DNA from 3 places in the Pseudomonas sp. XP1 genome. Region 2 is predicted to be linked to each of the others. Evidence: riboswitches for the same ligand, from Rfam matches in the RefSeq annotation. Region 2 holds a riboswitch; each other region holds the start of a gene.
What was found. Region 2 has a riboswitch for cobalamin ahead of cobO (cob(I)yrinic acid a,c-diamide adenosyltransferase). Riboswitches for the same ligand answer to the same signal wherever they lie in the genome.

Region 1: another riboswitch for cobalamin. It lies ahead of ACK1U9_RS11130 (ABC transporter substrate-binding protein); the one in region 2 lies ahead of cobO (cob(I)yrinic acid a,c-diamide adenosyltransferase).
Region 3: another riboswitch for cobalamin. It lies ahead of cobW (cobalamin biosynthesis protein CobW); the one in region 2 lies ahead of cobO (cob(I)yrinic acid a,c-diamide adenosyltransferase).

The regions. Positions count from the first base shown of each region.
Region 1 is NZ_JBNRIJ010000009.1:147,606-154,114, reverse strand. Features, by position in the region: gene ACK1U9_RS11135 (DUF1624 domain-containing protein) at 1-1,024, shown strand, start outside; cobalamin riboswitch at 1,053-1,250, shown strand; gene ACK1U9_RS11130 (ABC transporter substrate-binding protein) at 1,362-2,372, shown strand; gene ACK1U9_RS11125 (FecCD family ABC transporter permease) at 2,372-3,388, shown strand; gene ACK1U9_RS11120 (ABC transporter ATP-binding protein) at 3,385-4,173, shown strand; gene ACK1U9_RS11115 (OprD family porin) at 4,190-5,530, shown strand; gene ACK1U9_RS11110 (hypothetical protein) at 5,635-6,114, shown strand; gene ACK1U9_RS11105 (sensor domain-containing diguanylate cyclase) at 6,192-6,509, shown strand, end outside.
Region 2 is NZ_JBNRIJ010000042.1:7,654-14,162, reverse strand. Features, by position in the region: gene ACK1U9_RS23420 (hypothetical protein) at 190-768, opposite strand; cobalamin riboswitch at 936-1,155, shown strand; gene cobO (cob(I)yrinic acid a,c-diamide adenosyltransferase) at 1,276-1,887, shown strand; gene ACK1U9_RS23410 (cobyrinate a,c-diamide synthase) at 1,884-3,176, shown strand; gene bluB (5,6-dimethylbenzimidazole synthase) at 3,173-3,823, shown strand; gene cbiB (adenosylcobinamide-phosphate synthase CbiB) at 3,820-4,728, shown strand; gene cobD (threonine-phosphate decarboxylase CobD) at 4,721-5,713, shown strand; gene ACK1U9_RS23390 (cobyric acid synthase) at 5,710-6,509, shown strand, end outside.
Region 3 is NZ_JBNRIJ010000025.1:75,741-82,249, reverse strand. Features, by position in the region: gene cobN (cobaltochelatase subunit CobN) at 1-3,482, opposite strand, end outside; gene cobW (cobalamin biosynthesis protein CobW) at 3,486-4,553, opposite strand; cobalamin riboswitch at 4,654-4,866, opposite strand; gene ACK1U9_RS19330 (hypothetical protein) at 4,964-5,323, shown strand; gene ACK1U9_RS19325 (ATP-binding cassette domain-containing protein) at 5,649-6,509, shown strand, end outside.

The DNA of each region.
Region 1 (6,509 bases), on a different contig from region 2:
GGCCATCGATACCACCGAGCCTTCGCTGTTCTTCAGCCGCACCCTGGCCCACCTGTGCGCGCCGGTGTTCGTCATGCTGACCGGGCTGTCGGCCTGGCTGTACGGCGAGAAACACCAGGGCCGCGGCGATGTCTCGGCGTTCCTGTTCAAGCGCGGGCTGTTCCTGGTGGTGCTGGAATTCACCCTGGTCAACTTCGCCTGGACGTTCCAGCTGCCACCCAGCGTCATCTACCTGCAGGTGATCTGGGCCATCGGCGTGAGCATGATCGCCCTGTCGCTGCTGGTCTGGTTGCCACGCGCCGCCCTGATCGCCCTGGGCGCAATCATCATCGCCGGCCACAACCTGCTCGATGGCCTGCACTTCGGCGTCGAATCAGCCTTGCATGTGCCTTGGGCGATCCTGCATGACCGGGGTTGGCTGGAGTACTCCGAAAGCCTGCGTCTGCGTACCTCTTACCCGGTGCTGCCGTGGATCGGTGTCATCGCCCTGGGCTATGGCCTGGGCCCATGGTTCGCCCGTGCCAGCGAGGCCGGCCAACGCCAGCATCGCCTGCTGCTGGCCGGGCTGATCGCGCTGCTGGGCTTTGTTGCGCTGCGCCTGGTCAACGGCTACGGCGAGGCGCCGTGGAGCGCTTACCCGACCGTCACGCAAACCCTGATGAGCTTCTTCAACATCACCAAATACCCGCCGTCGCTGCTGTTCCTGGCCCTGACCCTGGGCTGCGGCCTGCTGTTGCTGCGCGCCTTCGAACGCGCCGGCCAGGCCCGGTGGATCAGTGCCCTGGCGGTGTTCGGCGCGGCACCGATGTTCTTCTACCTGCTGCACCTGTATGTGCTGAAGCTGCTGTACCTGGCCAGCGTGGCGCTGTTTGGCCGCAACCATGGCGACTACTTCGGCTTCGACGGCATCCCTGCGGTGTGGCTGGGGGCAGCGCTGCTGGCGGTTTCGCTGTACCTGCCGGTGCGCTGGTTCGCCCGCCTCAAGGCGCAGCGGCGCGACATCACCTGGCTGAAGTACTTTTGAAAAGCGTTTTCACCCGGCGGCACGATGGTCTACCATGCCGGCCGCCGGTTTCCACCACGGAATCAATAGGGAATCCCAGGCCCGCCAATTCGGGCCAAACGGAACTGCCCCCGCAACTGTAGGTGCCGAGCCTGCTCCATCGATGCCACTGGGCCACGAACCCGGGAAGGCCGGAGCCAGGCCATGACGCACCAGTCAGGAGACCTGCCGGCCTACATTCACCAACCGGCGGGGTGTCCGGGATTGGCCATCAGTGTTGCCCCTGCCGCCAGCGGGGGCTCGGCGATGCCTGTCCGTGCGTTCCTCACCCGAACTGTCCGATAGGAGATCGCCCAGCATGCTGCCCCGTTTTGCCACCCTGCTCGCCGGCCTCGGCCTCACCGGCCTGGCCCAGGCTGCTGCCACCCATTACCCGCTGACGGTCGACAACTGCGGCAAGCCGCAAACCTTCGCCCAGGCGCCGCAACGCACGGTCACCATTGGCCAGGCCGGTACCGAGATGCTCTACGCGCTGGGGCTGGGCGACAAACTGGCAGCCACCTCGCTGTGGTTCAACAACGTGCTGCCCGAGTACCAGATGCAGAACGCCAAGGTGCCGCGCCTGGCCGACAACGAACCCAGCTTCGAGGCGGTAGTGGGCAAGCGCCCGCAACTGGTGACGGTGCAGTTCGAATGGATGGTCGGTGCCCAGGGCGTGGTCGGCACCCGCGAGCAGTTCGATGAACTGGGCATCCCCACCTACCTGCTGCCGTCGGACTGCGAAGGCAAGGACAACCTGGTGGGCGCCGATGGCACCCGCCTGCAGGCGTTCCAGGTCGACACCATCTACAAGAGCGTCAGCCAGCTGGCGGCAATCTTCGACGTACAGGACCGTGGCACGGCCCTGAATACCGAGCTCAGAAGCCGCCTGGACAGTGCCAGGGCGCAACTGGCCGACAAGGACCTGGGCGCCACCTCGGCGCTGTTCTGGTTCTCCAGCGCCGACCTGCACACCGACCCCTACGTGGCGGGCCGCCAGGGGGTCGCCGACTTCATGCTGCGTACCCTCGGCGTGCGCAACGTGGTCGAGTCCAGCGAAGAATGGCCGACCGTAGGTTGGGAAACCCTGGCCAAGGCCAACCCCACCTGGCTGATCATTGCCCGCATGGACCGCCGCCGCTACCCCGCCGACGACTACGAGAAGAAGCTGGCATTCCTGCGTAGCGACCCGGTAACGCGCAACATGGACGCGGTGAAGCACGACCGCATCATCATCCTCGACGCCGACGCCATGCAGGCCGGCATTCGCTTGTTCAGCGGCCTGCAGACGCTGGCTGCCGCCTTCGCCAGCGGCAAAGCAGCCCAGTGATGATGCGCCTGCTACCCTGCATCGCCGTTGCCCTGGCCGCCCTGTTGGCAGCCCTGATGGCCGGCACCGCCATCGGCGAAACCAACCTGTCGCCCGGCGTGGTCAGCCAGGTGCTGGCCAACCACCTGTGGCAGGCCGGCTACCCGGTCGAACCGATCGACGCCGGCATCGTCTGGAACTACCGCCTGCCCCGCACCCTGGTTGCTGCGGCCTGCGGCGCCGGCCTTGCCACCTGCGGCGTGATCCTCCAGGCACTGTTGCGCAACCCGTTGGCCGAGCCTTACCTGCTGGGGCTGTCTGCCGGCGCCTCGACCGGTGCGGTGCTGGTGGGCCTGCTGGGCTTCGGCAGCCTGGCGCTGAGCATGTCTGGCGGCGCCTTCATCGGCGCCCTGGCAGCGTTCGCCCTGGTACTGGTACTGGCCCGGGCAGCCGGCCCCAGCAGCAACAATGCCCAGGTGATCCTTGCCGGGATCGCCGGCTCGCAACTGTTCAACGCCCTTACCGCCTTCCTCATCACCATGTCGGCCACCGCCGAGCAGGCACGCGGCATCCTGTTCTGGCTGCTGGGCAACCTCAGTGGCGTACGTTGGCCTTCGGTGTGGCTGGCCGTGCCGGTTGTACTGTTCGGGCTGCTGGTGTGCCTGTGGCATCGCCGTGCCTTGGATGCCTTCACCTTCGGTGCCGACTCGGCGGCGTCGCTCGGCATCCCGGTGCGGCGTACCCAGTTGCTGCTGATCAGCTGCGCGGCGCTGGTGACCGCCGTGATGGTGTCCATCGTCGGCGCCATCGGTTTTGTCGGGCTGGTGATCCCCCATGCCCTGCGCCTGCTGCTAGGCCCCGGGCACAGCCGCCTGCTGCCCGCCAGCGCACTGGGCGGGGCACTGTTCCTGATTGCCGCCGACATCCTGTCGCGCACCTTGATCCCTGGCCAGGTGATCCCGGTTGGCGTGGTCACCGCGCTGCTCGGCGCACCGGTCTTCGCGTTGATCCTGATCAGCCGCCGGGGGCGCCCATGACGGTCATGACGGCGGTACGGATGGCCCCCTTGAGTTGCCAGAACCTGGGGCTGCAACTGGCCGGCAATACCGTGCTCAGCAATATCGAACTGAGCGTTGTCGCCGGTGAAACCCTGGGCATCGTCGGCCCCAACGGCTCCGGCAAATCCTCGCTGCTGAAGGTGCTGGCCGGGCTGCGCAAGCCAGGCAACGGCGGCGTGCAACTGCTGGGGGAACCGCTCGCACGGTTGCCCCGCCGCCGGGTCGCCCAGGCCTTGGCGCTGGTCGAACAGCAGGCCGACACCCTCGATGCGATCAGCGTGTTCGATGCCGTTGCCCTGGGCCGCACCCCCTGGCTGTCGGCGCTGGCGCCGTTCTCCCGGGAGGACCACGCGATCGTCGAACAGGCCCTGGCCGACCTCGACGCCCTGCACCTGCGCACACGCCTGTGGGGGTCGCTGTCAGGTGGCGAACGCCAGCGCGTGCACATCGCCCGTGCTTTGGCACAGCGGCCGCAGGTGCTGCTGCTGGACGAGCCGACCAACCACCTGGATATCCAGCACCAGCTGAGCCTGTTGCAGCAGGTGCAGGCCTTGCCGGTGACCACCCTGGTGGCCCTGCACGACCTCAACCAGGCGCTCACCTGCGACCGCATCGCGGTGCTCGACAAGGGCCGCCTGGTCGCCCTCGGCAAACCGCTCGAGGTGCTTACACCCGAGCGCCTGCTGAACACCTTCGGCGTGCACGCCCATTACCTCATCGACCCTTTCGACGGCGCGCGCATCCTGCGTTTTCGCGCCCCCTGAACAGGAAGTTCTGCCCATGTCGCGCTCTGTCCCTTTGCTGCTCGCCAGCGCCCTGCTCGCCCCCCCTGCACTGGCCGACTCCGCCCAGTCGCAAAGCAACGGTTTTGTCGAGGATGGCCGCTGGAGCCTGCTCAACCGCAGCGTATTCGACCAGCGCGATTACAAACATGGCGGGCGCAACAGTGCCGGGCGCAACGCCTACAAGCCGCGCAATGAACGTAGCGGCAAGGCCGAGGAATGGGCCTATGGCCTGATGGGCACCTTCCGGTCCGGTTTTACCCAGGGGCTGATCGGTGTCGGGGTCGACGCCCACGCCTACCTGGGCGTGCAACTCGACAGCGGCGGCGGGCGCGTGGGCAAGGCACGCTTGCTCGGGGTGGATAACGAGGGGCACCCGAAGAACGAATACAGCCGTGCCGGCGCGGCACTGAAACTGCGCATGTCCGATACCGTGCTGTCCTACGGTGAGCAACGGGTCAAGACCCCGGTGTTCAGTTCGTCCGATAGCCGCCTGCTGCCCGAGACCGCGACCGGGTTCTTCCTTGACAGTACCGAGTTCGACAACCTCAGGCTGGTGGCAGGGCATTTCAACGAGAACGCCGACCGCAATGCATCCAGCCACGATCAGGGTTTCGTGGTGAACTACTCCAATGGCCGCCAGGGCAACAGCTTCGACCTGGCCGGCGTGGTGTGGAACCCCGGCGCCGTCTTCAGCGGCAGCCTGTACACCTCACGCTACCAGGACAGCTGGAACCAGCATTACCTGGGCAGCACCCTCAGCCATGCCCTGGATGAGCGCCGCAGCCTAACCCTCGACCTAAACCTGTACCGCACCACCGACACCGGCAAGGCGCTGTCAGGGCACATCGACAACACCACCTGGAGCCTGGTCTCGCGTTACGACCACGGGCCGCACGGTTTCAGCCTGGGCTGGCAGCAGGTGGACGGCAACACGCCGTTCGACTACGTGACGCGAGGGGCAATCTTCATTGCCAACGCGGTGCAGATGTCGGACTTCAACGCACCAAACGAAAAGTCGTGGCAGGCGCGCTATGACCTGAACATGGGCGCCTATGGCGTACCGGGGTTGAACCTGACGGCGTTGTACGTGCGCGGGTTCGATATCGACGGCAGCCATGTCGACCCTGCGGGCGGGTATGCCTACCTGGGTTATGGCAAGGGGGGCAAGCATTGGGAGCGCGACCTGGAGGCCCGGTATGTGGTGCAGAGCGGCAAGGCCAAGGGCACCGCGTTTTCGCTGCGGCATAACGTGCATCGGGGCAATACGGCGCAGGCGGAGCTGGATGGGGACCAGATACGGTTGGCGGTGGAATGGCCGTTGGGGGGTGGGTTCTGATGTTCCGCGTTGCCTGAATGGGGCTGCAAGGCAGCCCCAAAATCCATCAGGCAACCACAACTGCCGTATAATCGGCAGCACTCACTGCCCAACCAGGCCACGCCATGCCTCGCTTCCAGAAGTTGCTGCTGCCCCTGCTACTGACTGCAGCCCTCACCGCCTGCGACCAGAAACCCTCCCGCGAAGAACAGATCCTGGCCCAGCTGCCGCTGCAGGATGCCTACACGCACAATATCGAGCGCATGGCCGCGCTGCTCGGCCGCACGCACCCGCAGCTGTCGCAAGCGACCATCCAGAGCGTGCTGCGCAAGCACCTGACCGTCGAGGACCAGCGCCAGGACCTGTTCCGCCTGTACAGCGAAAAGAACTTCAGCAATGCCGAATTCGCCACTATCGTCGAGGCCACCCAAGACCCGGCCAAGGCCCGCGCCCTGGAAGACACCGAGGCCGGCAAGCGCCTGAGCGAGAAGCTCACCGCCCTGATGCGCGAATCGGCCCGCGACGCGAAGGTGCAGGCCCTGGCCGAGCAGCGCATGCAGCAGGTTGAAGACGAGCTGGACGCGCTGGAAAACCCAGGCTCCTGAACGCGGTTCCCCACTGCGCCCATAAGGCGTAACGTTGTACCCATTTCGTAGCCGTTTTCGATCATCCGAGGTCAGGATTGCCACACGCCAAGCACGGACTGCGTCTGGATCTACGCACACTCATTCTGGTGCTTTGCGCCCTTACCGCCGTGGTCATGCTGTGCGCCAGCTATTTTGCCAGCTACCGGGTGCAACGCCAGCTGCTGATCGACCACGCCCTGGAAGCCAACCGGGTGTATGCGATGAAGCTGGCCAGCATCACCGAGACCTTTATCGGCAACGCCTTGCAGCAGCTGTCGTTCAGCGCTGGTGTGCAAGGCCGCCAGCTGGGCGACGCCGTCGCCCTGCAGGCGGAGACCGAGCGTGTGCTGAACCAGAGCATGGCCTTCAATTCC
Region 2 (6,509 bases):
CTCATGATGGCTGTGCGTGGGGCACCTGCGGTGGCTCGCTTCACTACGACAGGAAACTTAAATGGGGCTCTGTGGGAGCGGGCGCGCCCGCGAACACCGGCGCAGCCGGTGCCAGCCACCGCGCTGGATTCTTCGCGGGCACGCCCGCTCCCACAGAAGCCACGTCGCCCGGCCCGAGCCGGAGTCGATTCAAGCCTGCTTGAGCAACAACGCCACCCCCGGGAAATACTGCCCCAGCTCGTTGTGCAACTTGCGATAGGCATACGGGAAGTACCAGGCGATGGCACAGGCGGTATGTTTCTGCAGATCGTCGACCAGGTCCTGCAGTTCCTCGGGGCTGGTATGCTGGCCAGCCTTCCACGGGCTGATGAACAGCGCCCCGGCCTTCAACTGGCTGGGGTAGGCCACCTGGCGCGCGAGGGCAGCGGTCTGCTGCAGGGCTTCGGCCATGTCCAGCCGGGCGATTTTTGGCCAGCGCTGGCTGACACTGAGGTACAGCGCTTCATCGGCACTGCTGATCGACAGATCGCAGCGCCCTTCGTGTTCGCCTTCGTCGCGCTGCTTCTTGCCGGCAAACTGCTGCAGCGCCGCCAGTTCAGCCTGCCACGCCGCTGCGGCAAGCAGCCCGGTATTGGCGGCGGCGCCATGCCAGTAAGGTGCTTCCGCATCGCCAGCAAACCGGTTGAAGCGGTCGATGCAGTCGCCCCAGCGCTCCAGCACCGGGGCGAGAAACTCCAGGCGCGGGTTGTTGATGATCTGGCCTCGCATGCTGCGCTCTCCTGTTATCGTTGTAATCGCGTTCAGCCGAAAATGATGGCTATGTGATATCACTGTCTCAAGTGTGGCACAACCAGGTGAATTGGCCATTACCCAGGCCGTGCCTGTTCGACTGCAAAGCGGCCTGCTTCGATTGACGCTCCCGGTGCAACCCTCTAACCTTCGCGCGTGTTTCAGGTGCCCTGCCAGCCCCGACTGGGCAGGGTGAAACTGGGAAGCCGGTGGGTGCCAGCATGGCGCGATTCCGGCGCTGCCCCCGCAACGGTAGGTGAGTCGCGGCCGCGCAGGGCCACTGGGTGTCAGCACCCGGGAAGGCGCGCAGGCTTGGGCCAAGACCCGCTCACAAGCCCGGAGACCGGCCTGATACTGCCAACGGCATCACGGAGGGTGATGCGCGGTGCACCGTGGCGTACGGCCACGGCCCCTGCGCGTTCTCCGTGTGCCCGCCTTTTACCTGTCGCCGCGCGTTGCCGTGGCGCCAGCCAGCGGAGAACCCTGATGAGCGAATCCACCGAACGCGACGAACGCCACCTGGCGCGCATGCAGCGCAAGAAGGCGATCATCGACGAACGCATCGCCAATTCCCCAAACGAATGCGGGCTGCTGCTGGTGCTGACCGGCAATGGCAAGGGCAAGAGCAGCTCGGCTTTCGGTATGCTCGCACGCGCCCTGGGCCATGGCATGCAGTGCGGTGTGGTGCAGTTCATCAAAGGCCGCAACAGCACCGGCGAGGAGCTGTTCTTCCGCCGCTTCCCCGAGCAGGTGCGCTACCACGTGATGGGCGAAGGCTTTACCTGGGAAACCCAGGACCGCCAGCGCGACATCGCTGCCGCCGAAGCTGCCTGGGCCGTGTCGCGCCAGTTGCTGCAAGACCCGAGCGTGCAGTTCGTGGTGCTCGATGAACTGAACATCGCCCTCAAGCACGGCTACCTCGACCTTGACCAGGTGCTGTCCGACATCCAGGCCCGCCCACCAATGCAGCATGTGATCGTCACTGGCCGTGCCGCGAAACCCGAGATGATCGAACTGGCCGACACCGTGACCGAGATGGGCATGCTCAAGCACGCGTTCCAGGCTGGCATCCGTGCACAGAAGGGCGTGGAACTGTGAGTCAGCGCCATTGCCCCGCCGTGCTGATCGCGGCACCGGCCTCTGGCCAGGGCAAGACCACCGTCACCGCCGCCCTGGCCCGCCTGCACCGCAACCTCGGGCGCAAGGTGCGGGTGTTCAAGTGCGGGCCCGACTTTCTCGACCCGATGATCCTCGAGCGGGCCAGCGGCGCGCCGGTGTACCAGCTCGACCTGTGGATGATCGGCGCCGAGGAAAGCCGCCGCCTGCTGTGGGAAGCCGCCGGCGAGGCCGACCTGATCCTGATCGAAGGGGTGATGGGGCTGTTCGACGGCACGCCGTCCAGCGCCGACCTGGCGCGCCACTTCGGGGTGCCGGTGCTGGCGGTGATCGACGGCACGGCCATGGCCCAGACATTCGGCGCCCTGGCCCTGGGCCTGGCACGTTACCAGGCTGACCTGCCGTTTGCCGGTGTGCTGGCCAACCGGGTGGGTAGCCTGCGCCACGCGCAACTGCTGGAAGGTAGCCTGACCGAGGGCCTGCGCTGGTACGGCGGCTTGTCCCGCGAGCGTGGTATAGAGCTGCCCAGCCGCCACCTGGGGCTGGTCCAGGCCAGTGAGCTGAACGACCTGGACATGCGCCTGGATGCCGCTGCCGAGGCGCTTGGCGCCAGTTGCGATGCTGCCTTGCCGCCGCCAGTGAGCTTTGCCGAACCCGAGCCGCAAGCCAGTACTGCCTCGTTGGCCGGTGTGCGCATTGGCGTGGCGCGGGACGAGGCCTTCGCCTTCACCTATGGCGCCAACCTCGACCTGCTGCGCAACCTGGGCGCACAGCTCGAGTTCTTCTCGCCGCTGCACGACCGCGAACTGCCGGCAGTGGACAGCCTGTATCTGCCGGGCGGTTATCCCGAGCTGCACCACCACGCCCTGGCCGCCAATGCGCCGATGAGCGAGGCTATACGCGCCCACCACGCCCAGGGCAAACCGTTGCTGGCCGAGTGCGGCGGCATGTTGTACCTGCTCGATGCCCTGACCGACGTGGCCGGCGAGCGTGCCGAACTGCTTGGCCTGCTGCCTGGCGAGGCAACCATGCAGAAGCGCCTGGCTGCCTTGGCCCTGCAGGCGGTGGAGCTGCCGGAAGGCACCTTGCGCGGGCACACCTATCACCATTCGCTGACCAATACCGCACTGCAGCCGATTGCGCGTGGCCTGAGCCCTAACGGCGGGCGTGGCAACGAAGCGGTTTACCGCCTGGGTCGGCTGACGGCGTCCTACGTGCACTTCTACTTCCCCTCCAACCCGGACGCGGCGGCGGCGCTATTGCGACCATGAGCGAACACGCCTACAGCGACGCCGAGCGCGCCGCGATCTACCGGGCCATCGGCGAACGCCGTGACATGCGCCATTTCGCCGGTGGCGAAGTGGCCCCGGAAGTGCTGGGCCGCCTGTTGGCTGCCGCGCACCAGGCGCCCAGCGTCGGGCTGATGCAGCCCTGGCGTTTCATCCGCATCACCCGGCGCGACCTGCGTGCGCGCATCCAGGCCTTGGTGGAAGCAGAGCGGGTGCTTACCGCCGAAGCTTTGGGCGAACGTTCCGACGCCTTCATGAAGCTGAAGGTGGAAGGCATCAACGACTGCGCCGAGCTGCTGGTGGCCGCCCTGATGGACAACCGCGAGCCGCATATCTTCGGCCGCCGCACCCTGCCGGAAATGGACCTGGCCTCGCTGGCCTGCGCCATCCAGAACCTGTGGCTGGCAGCCCGTGGCGAAGGCCTGGGCATGGGCTGGGTGTCGCTGTTCGACCCGCAGGCGCTGGCGACGCTGCTGGGCATGCCGACCGGGGCCAAGCCGGTCGCGGTGCTGTGCCTGGGGCCGGTGACCGAGTTCTACCCGGCACCGATGCTGGTGCTGGAAAACTGGGCCGAGGAACGGCCCTTGAGTGAAATGCTCTTTGAGAACCAATGGGGAGAGCGCCAATGAGCGTGGCCTTGCTGACCGTGGCAGGGGTGGCCCTGGATGCCCTGCTGGGCGAACCGCAGCGGCGCCACCCGCTGGTGGCCTTCGGCAACATGGCCGGTAACCTCGAGCGCCGCCTGAATGCCGGAGGGCGCGGCTGGCGCAGCCACGGGGTAAGCGCATGGTTCCTGGCCGTGGTGCCGCTTACCCTGGTGGCACTGATCCTGTCTTGGCTGCCGTACATCGGCTGGCTGGTCGACGTGCTGGCGCTGTACTGCGCCGTCGGGCTGCGCAGCCTGGGCGAGCACGTGTTGCCGGTGGCCAGTGCCTTGCGCCAGGGTGACCTGCAAGAAGCACGGCGCCGTGTGGGCTACCTGGTCAGCCGCGAAACCCGCGAACTGGACGAACCTGCGGTGGCCCGGGCGGCCACCGAATCGGTGCTGGAGAATGGCAGCGATGCGGTATTCGCCGCGCTGTTCTGGTTCGTGGTCGCAGGCGCGCCGGGCGTGGTGCTGTACCGCCTGAGCAACACCCTGGATGCCATGTGGGGCTATCGCAACGAGCGCTTCGAACGCTTCGGCTGGTGCGCGGCGCGCGTCGACGATGTGCTCAACTATATTCCTGCCAGGCTGGTGGCGTTGACCTACGCGCTGCTGGGCAAGACCCGCCTGGCCCTGGCCTGCTGGCGCAAGCAGGGCCCGCTGTGGGACAGCCCCAATGCCGGGCCGGTGATGGCCGCCGGTGCAGGTGCGTTAGGTGTGGAACTCGGTGGCCCGGCGGTGTACCACGGCGAACTGCATGAGCGGCCACGCCTGGGTGACGGGCCAATGGCCGACGCCGACGCCATCGAACGCGGTTGGGGCCTGGTGCAGCGCGGCGTATGGCTGTGGCTGCTGGTGATCTGCCTGGGGGCCTATATCAATGCTTGAACACGGAGGCCGCCTGCTGCGGGCGGTACGGCAATACGGCATCGCTCGCGAGCAGTGGCTCGACCTGTCCAGCGGCATTGCGCCATGGCCTTTCCCGATTCCACCGATTCCAATGGAGGCCTGGGCGCGCCTGCCGGAGACCGAGGACGGCCTGGAGGACGCCGCGCGTGCGTATTACGGCGCACGCCAATTGCTGGCAGTGGCCGGTTCCCAGGCCGCGATCCAGGCCTTGCCGCTGTTGCGCGCAGCCGGCCGGGTAGGGGTGTTGACACCTTGCTATGCCGAGCACCCATACGCCTGGCAACGGGCGGGGCATCAGTTGCTGGAGCTGGACGAAGCGCAGGTCGAGGCGACGCTCGACAGCCTCGACGTACTGGTGCTGGTCAACCCCAACAACCCCACCGGCCGCCGGGTGCCGCGTGAACGCCTGCTGGATTGGCACGCCCGCCTGGCCGCCCGCGGTGGCTGGCTGCTGGTCGACGAAGCGTTCATGGACAACACCCCGGCGCAAAGCGTGGTCGATTGTGCCGAGCGCCCGGGGCTGATAGTGCTGCGCTCGTTCGGCAAGTTCTTCGGCCTGGCTGGCGTGCGCCTGGGGTTCGTTGCCGCCGAACGCAGCCTGCTGCTGCACCTGGCCGAGTTGCTTGGGCCGTGGACCGTCAATGGCCCGACCCGAGTGCTGGCCCAGGCCAGCCTGGCCGACCACGACGCTCAGCGTGTGCAGGTCGAACGCTGCGCTGCAGCCAGCCGGCGGCTGGCGGTGCTGTTGCGTAGCGCCGGCCTGGCGCCCAGCGGCGGTTGCGACCTGTTCCAGTACGTCCGCAGCGAGCAGGCTGCGCAACTGCATGACTTTCTCGCCCGCCACGGCATCCTGGTGCGGCTGTTCGAGCACCCGCCGGCAATACGCCTGGGGCTGCCAGCCTGTGCGGCCGACGAACAGCGCCTGGCCCAGGCCCTGGCGGCCTATCAGAAGGAAATGGCATGACCACCCTCATGGTGCAAGGCACCACCTCCGACGCCGGCAAAAGCACGCTGGTGACCGCGCTGTGCCGCTGGCTGTTGCGCCAGGGCGTTGGCGTGGTGCCGTTCAAGCCGCAGAACATGGCGCTGAACAGCGCGGTGACCGCCGACGGCGGTGAAATCGGCCGGGCCCAGGCAGTGCAGGCCCAGGCCTGCCGCCTGCAACCGCATACCGACATGAACCCGGTGCTGCTCAAGCCCAACAGCGATACCGGCGCCCAGGTGATCATCCATGGCCGCGCCGTCACCAGCATGAACGCGGTGGCCTACCACGACTACAAGGCTATCGCCATGCAGGCGGTGCTGGCTTCGCACCAGCGCCTGAATGCTGCCTGGCCGGTGGTCATGGTCGAAGGTGCGGGCTCGCCAGCGGAGATCAACCTGCGTGCCGGGGACATTGCCAACATGGGCTTTGCCGAAGCGGTGGACTGCCCGGTGATCCTGGTTGCCGACATCAATCGTGGTGGTGTTTTCGCCCATCTGGTCGGCACTCTGGAACTGCTGTCGCCCAGTGAGCAGGCGCGGGTAAAGGGCTTTGTCATCAACCGCTTCCGCGGCGACATCGCCTTGCTGCAGCCGGGGCTGGACTGGCTGGAGCAGCGCACCGGCAAGCCGGTACTGGGCGTGCTGCCGTATGTTAACGACCTGCATCTGGAAGCCGAAGACGGCATCGACGCACGCCAGGGGGCAAAGGCCGAGCGCGTGCTCAAGGTGATCGTCCCGGTGCTGCCGCGTATCAGCAACCATACCGACTTCGACCC
Region 3 (6,509 bases), on a different contig from region 2:
TGGCGCTTGACCCCGTCGATCCACTTCGGGTTCAGCGCCCGGGCGCGGATGACCCGGTTCAGCTCTTCCTTGAGGGTACGGATGCGCGGCCGGTCGGCCTGGCTGTGGTCGCCGTGGTAACTGGCCACTGCCGCACCGGACAAGGTTTCCGAAGCCGCCAGCATGCCACCCTGGAACTGGTAGTAGTCGTTGGAATCGAGCAGGTCGTGTTCGTGATTGTCCTGATTCTGCAGCACCGCCTGCACCTTGGCCAGGCGCTGGGCGAACTGGGCGCGGGCCGGGGTACCGTCGTCACTGGCGCCGTAGGCATAGCCGCCGTGGTTGAGGTAGACCTCGGCCAGGTCGTCGCGGCTGTGCCAAAGGCGCCCATCGATGGCGTTCTGCACCCCGGCGCCGTAGGCCCCGGGCTTGGCACCGAACACCCGCCAGCCAGCCTGGCGCGCGGCCTGCTCGGCGTCCACGCCCTGCGCCTGCAGCGCGGCGCGCTCGCTACGCACGCGGGCGGCCAGGGGGTTGAGATCGTCCGGTTCATCCAGCGCGGCCACCGCCCGCACTGCAGCATCGAACAGGCGGATGAGGTTGCCGAAGGCATCACGGAAAAAGCCGGAAACGCGCAAGGTCACGTCAACCCGCGGGCGGTCGAGCAGGCTGAGCGGCAGGATCTCGAAATCGTCGACCCGCTGGCTGCCGGTGGCCCATACCGGTCGCACACCCATCAGCGCCATGGCCTGGGCGATGTCGTCGCCGCCGGTACGCATGGTTGCCGTACCCCACACCGAAAGGCCGAGTTGGCGCAGGTGATCGCCGTGGTCCTGCAGGTGGCGTTCGAGGACCAGGTTGGCCGAGGCGAAGCCCAGGCGCCAGGCGGTGGTGGTAGGCAGGTTGCGCACATCCACGGTATAGAAGTTGCGACCGGTAGGCAGCACGTCCAGGCGCCCACGGCTGGGCGCGCCACTGGGCCCGGCGGGCACGAAACGCCCGGCCAGCGCCGATAGCAGGCCATTCATTTCGGCGCTGCCGCAGGCGTCCAGGCTGGGTGCCACCGCTTCGCGCAGCGCCTGCACCACATCGTGCACCGGCTGCCATTCGCTCTCGGCAGGCAACTGTGCGGTGCCGCCCAGCGCCTGGTCGATTACCTGCAGCGCCAGCAGTTCGAGGCGTTCGCGGGTATCGCCACAGGTGCGCCAGGGCTCGCTGCTCATGGCCTGCAACTGCTCGGGGCGTGCGCCCTGCCACGGCTGGCCGAGTTCGCAATCGAGCGGGTCGAAACCCGGCACCAGCGCCTTGGCCAGAACCCGCAGCAGGCTGGCATTGCCGCCGCGACCGTCGCCACGCTCGACCCGCGACAGCGCCAGCAAGGTATCCAGGCGCAGCCGGCCTTCCGGGGACTGGCCGAACACATGCAGGCCATCGCGAATCTGCGATTCCTTCAGGTCGCACAGGTAGGTGTCCAGGCGCGGCAACCACACCGCGGCATCGTCCAGTTGGCCTTCCAGTTGCAGTTCGCGGTCGATGTGGTTGGCCTTGACCAGTTCGAGAATGTCGCGCTGCAACTCGCGGGCGCGCCGCGGGTCGAGCAGCTGGGCCTCGTAGAACTCGTCGGCCAATTGCTCCAGGTGGCGCAACGGGCCATAGGTTTCGGCACGGGTCAGCGGCGGCATCAGGTGGTCGATGATCACCGCCTGGGTGCGGCGCTTGGCCTGGGCACCCTCGCCCGGGTCGTTGACGATGAACGGGTAGATGTTCGGCAGCGGGCCGAGCAAGGCGTCCGGCCAGCACTGCGCCGACAACCCGACGCCCTTGCCGGGCAGCCATTCGAGGTTGCCGTGCTTGCCGACATGGATCACCGCGTCGGCGGCAAAGGCATGGCGCAGCCAGAAGTGAAACGCCAGGTAGCCGTGCGGCGGCACCAGGTCCGGATCGTGGTACACCGCGCTGGGGTCCACCTGGTAACCCCGCGCCGGCTGAATGCCGACGAAGGTCAAGCCAAAGCGCAGGCCGGCCACCATCAGCCGGCCACTGCGGTACATCGGGTCTTGCTGCGGCGGCCCCCAACGCTCCAGCACAGCCTGGCGGTTGGCCTCTGGCAGGCGCTCGAAGGCGGCCTGGTAGTCGGCCAGGCTCAGGCTCTGCGCACAGGGGCGCAGGTCCAGATGGTCGAGGTCGTTGGTCACGCCGCCGAGCAACTGGTGGATCAGTTGCGTGCCACTGCCCGGCAAGTCGGCCAGCGGATAGCCTTCGGCCTGCAGGGCCTTGAGAATGTTCAGCGCCGCCGCTGGCGTGTCCAGGCCAACGCCGTTGCCAATGCGGCCATCCCGGGTCGGGTAGTTGGCCAGCACCAGGGCCACGCGCTTTTGCGCATTCGGCAGGCGCGCCAGCTCGACCCAGCGGCGGGCCAGTTCGGCGACAAAGTCCATGCGCTCGGGGTGGGCGCGGTAGCAGACCACGTCGGACTGGCTGCGCTCGCTGCGCCAGGCCATGTCCTTGAAACTGACCGGGCGGGTGATGATGCGCCCGTCCAGTTCGGGCAAGGCAATGTGCATGGCCAGGTCACGCGCCCCCAGGCCCTGCTCGCTGGCTTCCCAGCCGGGCTGGTTGTCTTGTGCGCAGATGGCCTGCAGCACCGGGATGTCGCGACGGAACGGGCGCAGGTTGGGGCGTTCGGGGCTGGACAGGGCAAAGCCGGTGGTGTTGACCAGCACTTCGGCCCCCACCTCGTCCAGCCAGGCTTCGACCTGCTCCAGGCAGGCGCTTTCCTTTAGGCTGGCCACCGCGATCGGCAACGGGTTGAGCCCGGCGGCCTGCAGGCGCTGGCAGAACACATCGATGAACGCGGTGTTGGCCGCCTGCAGGTGCGAGCGGTAGAACAGCAGCGGCGCCACTGGCTGTTCGGGGTGCCACTGCGGGTACCAGTCCTCCAGCGTGGCGCTGCCCTTGGCCGGGTGATACACGGCAGTGCGCGGCAAAGGCTGTGGTTCGTCCCAGGCATAGTCGCGGCCCAGCCACTGGCTGGCCAGGCAGTTGAACAGGTTGATGGCGTTGGCCTTGCCGCCCTGGCGCAAGTAGTGCCAGAGGCGTTCGGCCTGCTCGCCGCTGACACTGCCCAGGCTGGTCAGTTCCGGGTCCGGGCGGTCGTCGCCCGGCACCAGGATCAGTTGCACGCCTCGGCCGGCCAGCTCGACCAGCTGCTCGACGCCATAGCGCCAGTAGCCGACGCCACCGTGCAGCGACACCAGGATGACCTTGGCATGGCGAAGTACCTGGTCGACGTAAAGGTCGACCGAGGCATGGTTCTGTACCTGCATCGGGTTGGCCAGGCGCAGGCTGGGGTAATCCTGGGGCAATTGCTCGGCGGTATCGGCGAGCAATGCCAGATGGGAATCGCCGCTGCAGAGAATCACCAGCTCGGCGGGCGTCTGGCCGAGGTCGGCAATGCTGTCATCCGGCACGAAGCCGCCGGGCTGGGTCCGCAGCAGGTGCATGGGTCAGGCGCCCAGTGCCTGGCGCAGGCGCGCTTCCAGCTGGGCGGCGTCGAGGTCCTGGCCGATCAGCACCAGGCGGGTGATGCGCGGTTCGTCGGTGCGCCAGGCGCGGTCGAAGTGCTTGTCGAAACGGGTGCCCACGCCCTGTACCAGCAAGCGCATCGGCTTGCCCGGGATGGCAGCGAAGCCTTTGGCGCGCAGGATGCCGAATTCCACCACCAACTGGGTCAGGGCGTCGAGCAGCAGGCTTTCGTCGGCTTCTGGCAGGTCGATGGAGATGGAGTCGAAGGCATCGTGGTCGTGATCGTCATGGTCATCGCCGTCATGGTGCGAGTCGTGGTGGGTACGGCGGCCATCGATGTGCGCCTCGGACTCGGCACCCACGCCCAGCAGCACTTCCAGCGGCAGCTTGCCGCTGCTGGCTTCGATCACTTTGACCGCCGGCGGCAGTTCTTCGGCCACCTCGGCGCGGACCTTGGCCAGGCCTTCGGCGTCGATCAGGTCGGCCTTGTTCAGCACCACCAGGTCGGCGCTGGCCAGCTGGTCGGCGAACAGTTCGTGCAGCGGTGACTCGTGGTCCAGGTTGGGGTCGAGCTTGCGCTGGGCATCGACCTGGTCCGGGTAGGCGGCGAAGGTGCCGGCGGCCACGGCCGGGCTGTCGACTACCGTGATCACCGCGTCGACGGTGCAGGCATTGCGGATTTCCGGCCACTGGAAGGCTTGCACCAGCGGTTTGGGCAGGGCCAGGCCGCTGGTTTCGATGAGGATATGGTCCAGGTCGCCACGGCGTGCCACCAGCTCGCGCATCACCGGGAAGAACTCTTCCTGCACGGTGCAGCACAGGCAGCCGTTGGCCAGCTCGTAGACGCGACCGGTGGCTTCTTCTTCGGTGCAACCGATGCTGCACTGCTTGAGGATTTCGCCGTCGATGCCCAGTTCGCCGAACTCGTTGACGATCACCGCAATGCGGCGGCCCTGGGCGTTGTCGAGCATGTGGCGCAGCAAGGTGGTCTTGCCCGAGCCGAGGAAGCCGGTGACGATGGTGACGGGGAGCTTGGCCAGTGTTTTCATGTCGCATTGCCCTTGGCAGATTGGCGCGGGCATGCAGGACGACAGCCGCAGGCCAGGCCGGCCGGGCTTGTTCGCCACCGGATCACCCCGCCCGGTTGAAAGTCGAAAACGTGACGAGGCAGGTCTCCTGGCTCGCACCGTTCCATGTGCCCGCTGGTGCAGCAGGCTGGCGGGATGACGCCTTCCCGCGCGCGGGCGCAGTGGCTGTGTCGATCCGTTGTCGGTGCTTACAGTTGCGGGGGCAGCCGCGGCTTGTACCGCGTTCCCGTCTTAGCTTCGGCCTGGCCGAAGAACCTCGAAGTGGCAAGGCTACGCAGTGGCTGGCGGGTGGTCAACCATTGCTGTCGGGCTGGCCGACAACAAGCGCCGCAACTGCGTTAGAGTGGTGGCTTTGAGCAGCGAGGCCCACGGTGAAACCCCTGAACAAGCGCGATATGGCACGCCTGGAGCGTGAGCTGGTGGCTTGCCTGACCGAAGCCTGCGAAACCGCCAAGGCGGAGATCGTCGGTTTCAGCTGGCTTACCCATCGTCTGGCTCTCGAGGATTTTCCGGCCAGCCTGCGTATTACCTGGGTATTCGAGCGAGAGGCCGAAAAGGCCGCCGCCTTGGCGGGCGACGCCAAAATGCGCATGCTCGCGCTGACGGGCCTTGCGCTGGAGCAGGCCGGCATTCAGCTGGATCATCCAGCCTGGCATGTACGGTTTGACAGTGAAGAGGCGTGCCAGCAGAGCCACGGCGGCGATTGGACCAGGCGTTTGGTGGGGCGCTGAACCAGGGGCATGCGCGGCCCTGCAGGTCCGGTGCACGCCTTAAGGGCGACGCCGGCCATGTGGGAGCGGGTTTACCCGCGAACACGGGCGAAGCCCGTGCCATCCACCGCGTCGCCTGTCTCGCGGGTGAACCCGCACCCACAGGGTCCGTGGCGCACTCGCGGAATGTGTTTTCCCGCGACAACAATGCCTCTATCCGTTAGGCTACGCATTCCCCTGTCACGAGGTATTCGTCCAATGCGCCATTGATGCCGCCGTCCCTTCGACGGCCAGTCTTCAGCCTCCGGTTCGCTCCGGAGATGTCGCGGCATTTGTGGAGTTGTGCATGACGAACACGTCGATCCTGACGCTGGACAGCGTCTCCCTGGCCTTGCCTGACGGCAGGCTGTTATTTACCGACCTCAGCGAAACCTTCGACCAACGCCGCACCGGCCTGGTCGGGCGCAACGGTGTGGGCAAGAGCCTGCTCGGGCAGATACTTGCCGGCCAGCGCGAACCAAGCAGCGGCCAGTGTCGGCGCCTTGGGCGCGTCCATCTTCTGGACCAGCAGGTGATCGAGCACAGCGCCACGGTCGCCGACCTGGCCCAGGTGGGCGCGGTGCTCGCTGCGCTGGAGCGCATCGAGCAAGGCAGTGTCGCACCCAGTGACTTCGACGCCGTCGGCGAACGTTGGGATATTCGCGAGCAATTGCAGGGGCACCTGCAACGCCACGGCCTGGGCCAACTCGACTGGCACCAGCCCGCCCACAGCCTGAGCGGTGGTCAGGCCATGCGCGTGGCGCTGGTCGGCGCCTGGCTCAGCGAAGCGGACTACCTGATACTCGACGAACCGAGCAATCACCTGGACAGCGACGCCCGCGCCCAACTATTGGGCATGATCGAAGCCTGGGACCGGGGTTTGCTGGTGATCAGCCATGATCGCAGCCTGCTCGCGCACATGACGCGCATCGTCGAATTATCCAGCCTGGGCTTGCGGGCCTATGGCGGCAACTACACCTTCTATTCGGCCCAGAAAGCCAGCCAGACAGCGCAGGCCCAACAGCAACTTGCCCGGCTGAAACAGGAGGAGCAACGCCAGGCGCGCGAACTGCAGCGTCAGCGCGAAGACCTGGAACGTCATCAAGCCCGCGCCGGGCGCAATGCCAGGCACGCCAACCAGGCCAAGATCCTGGTCGACCGCCAGCAG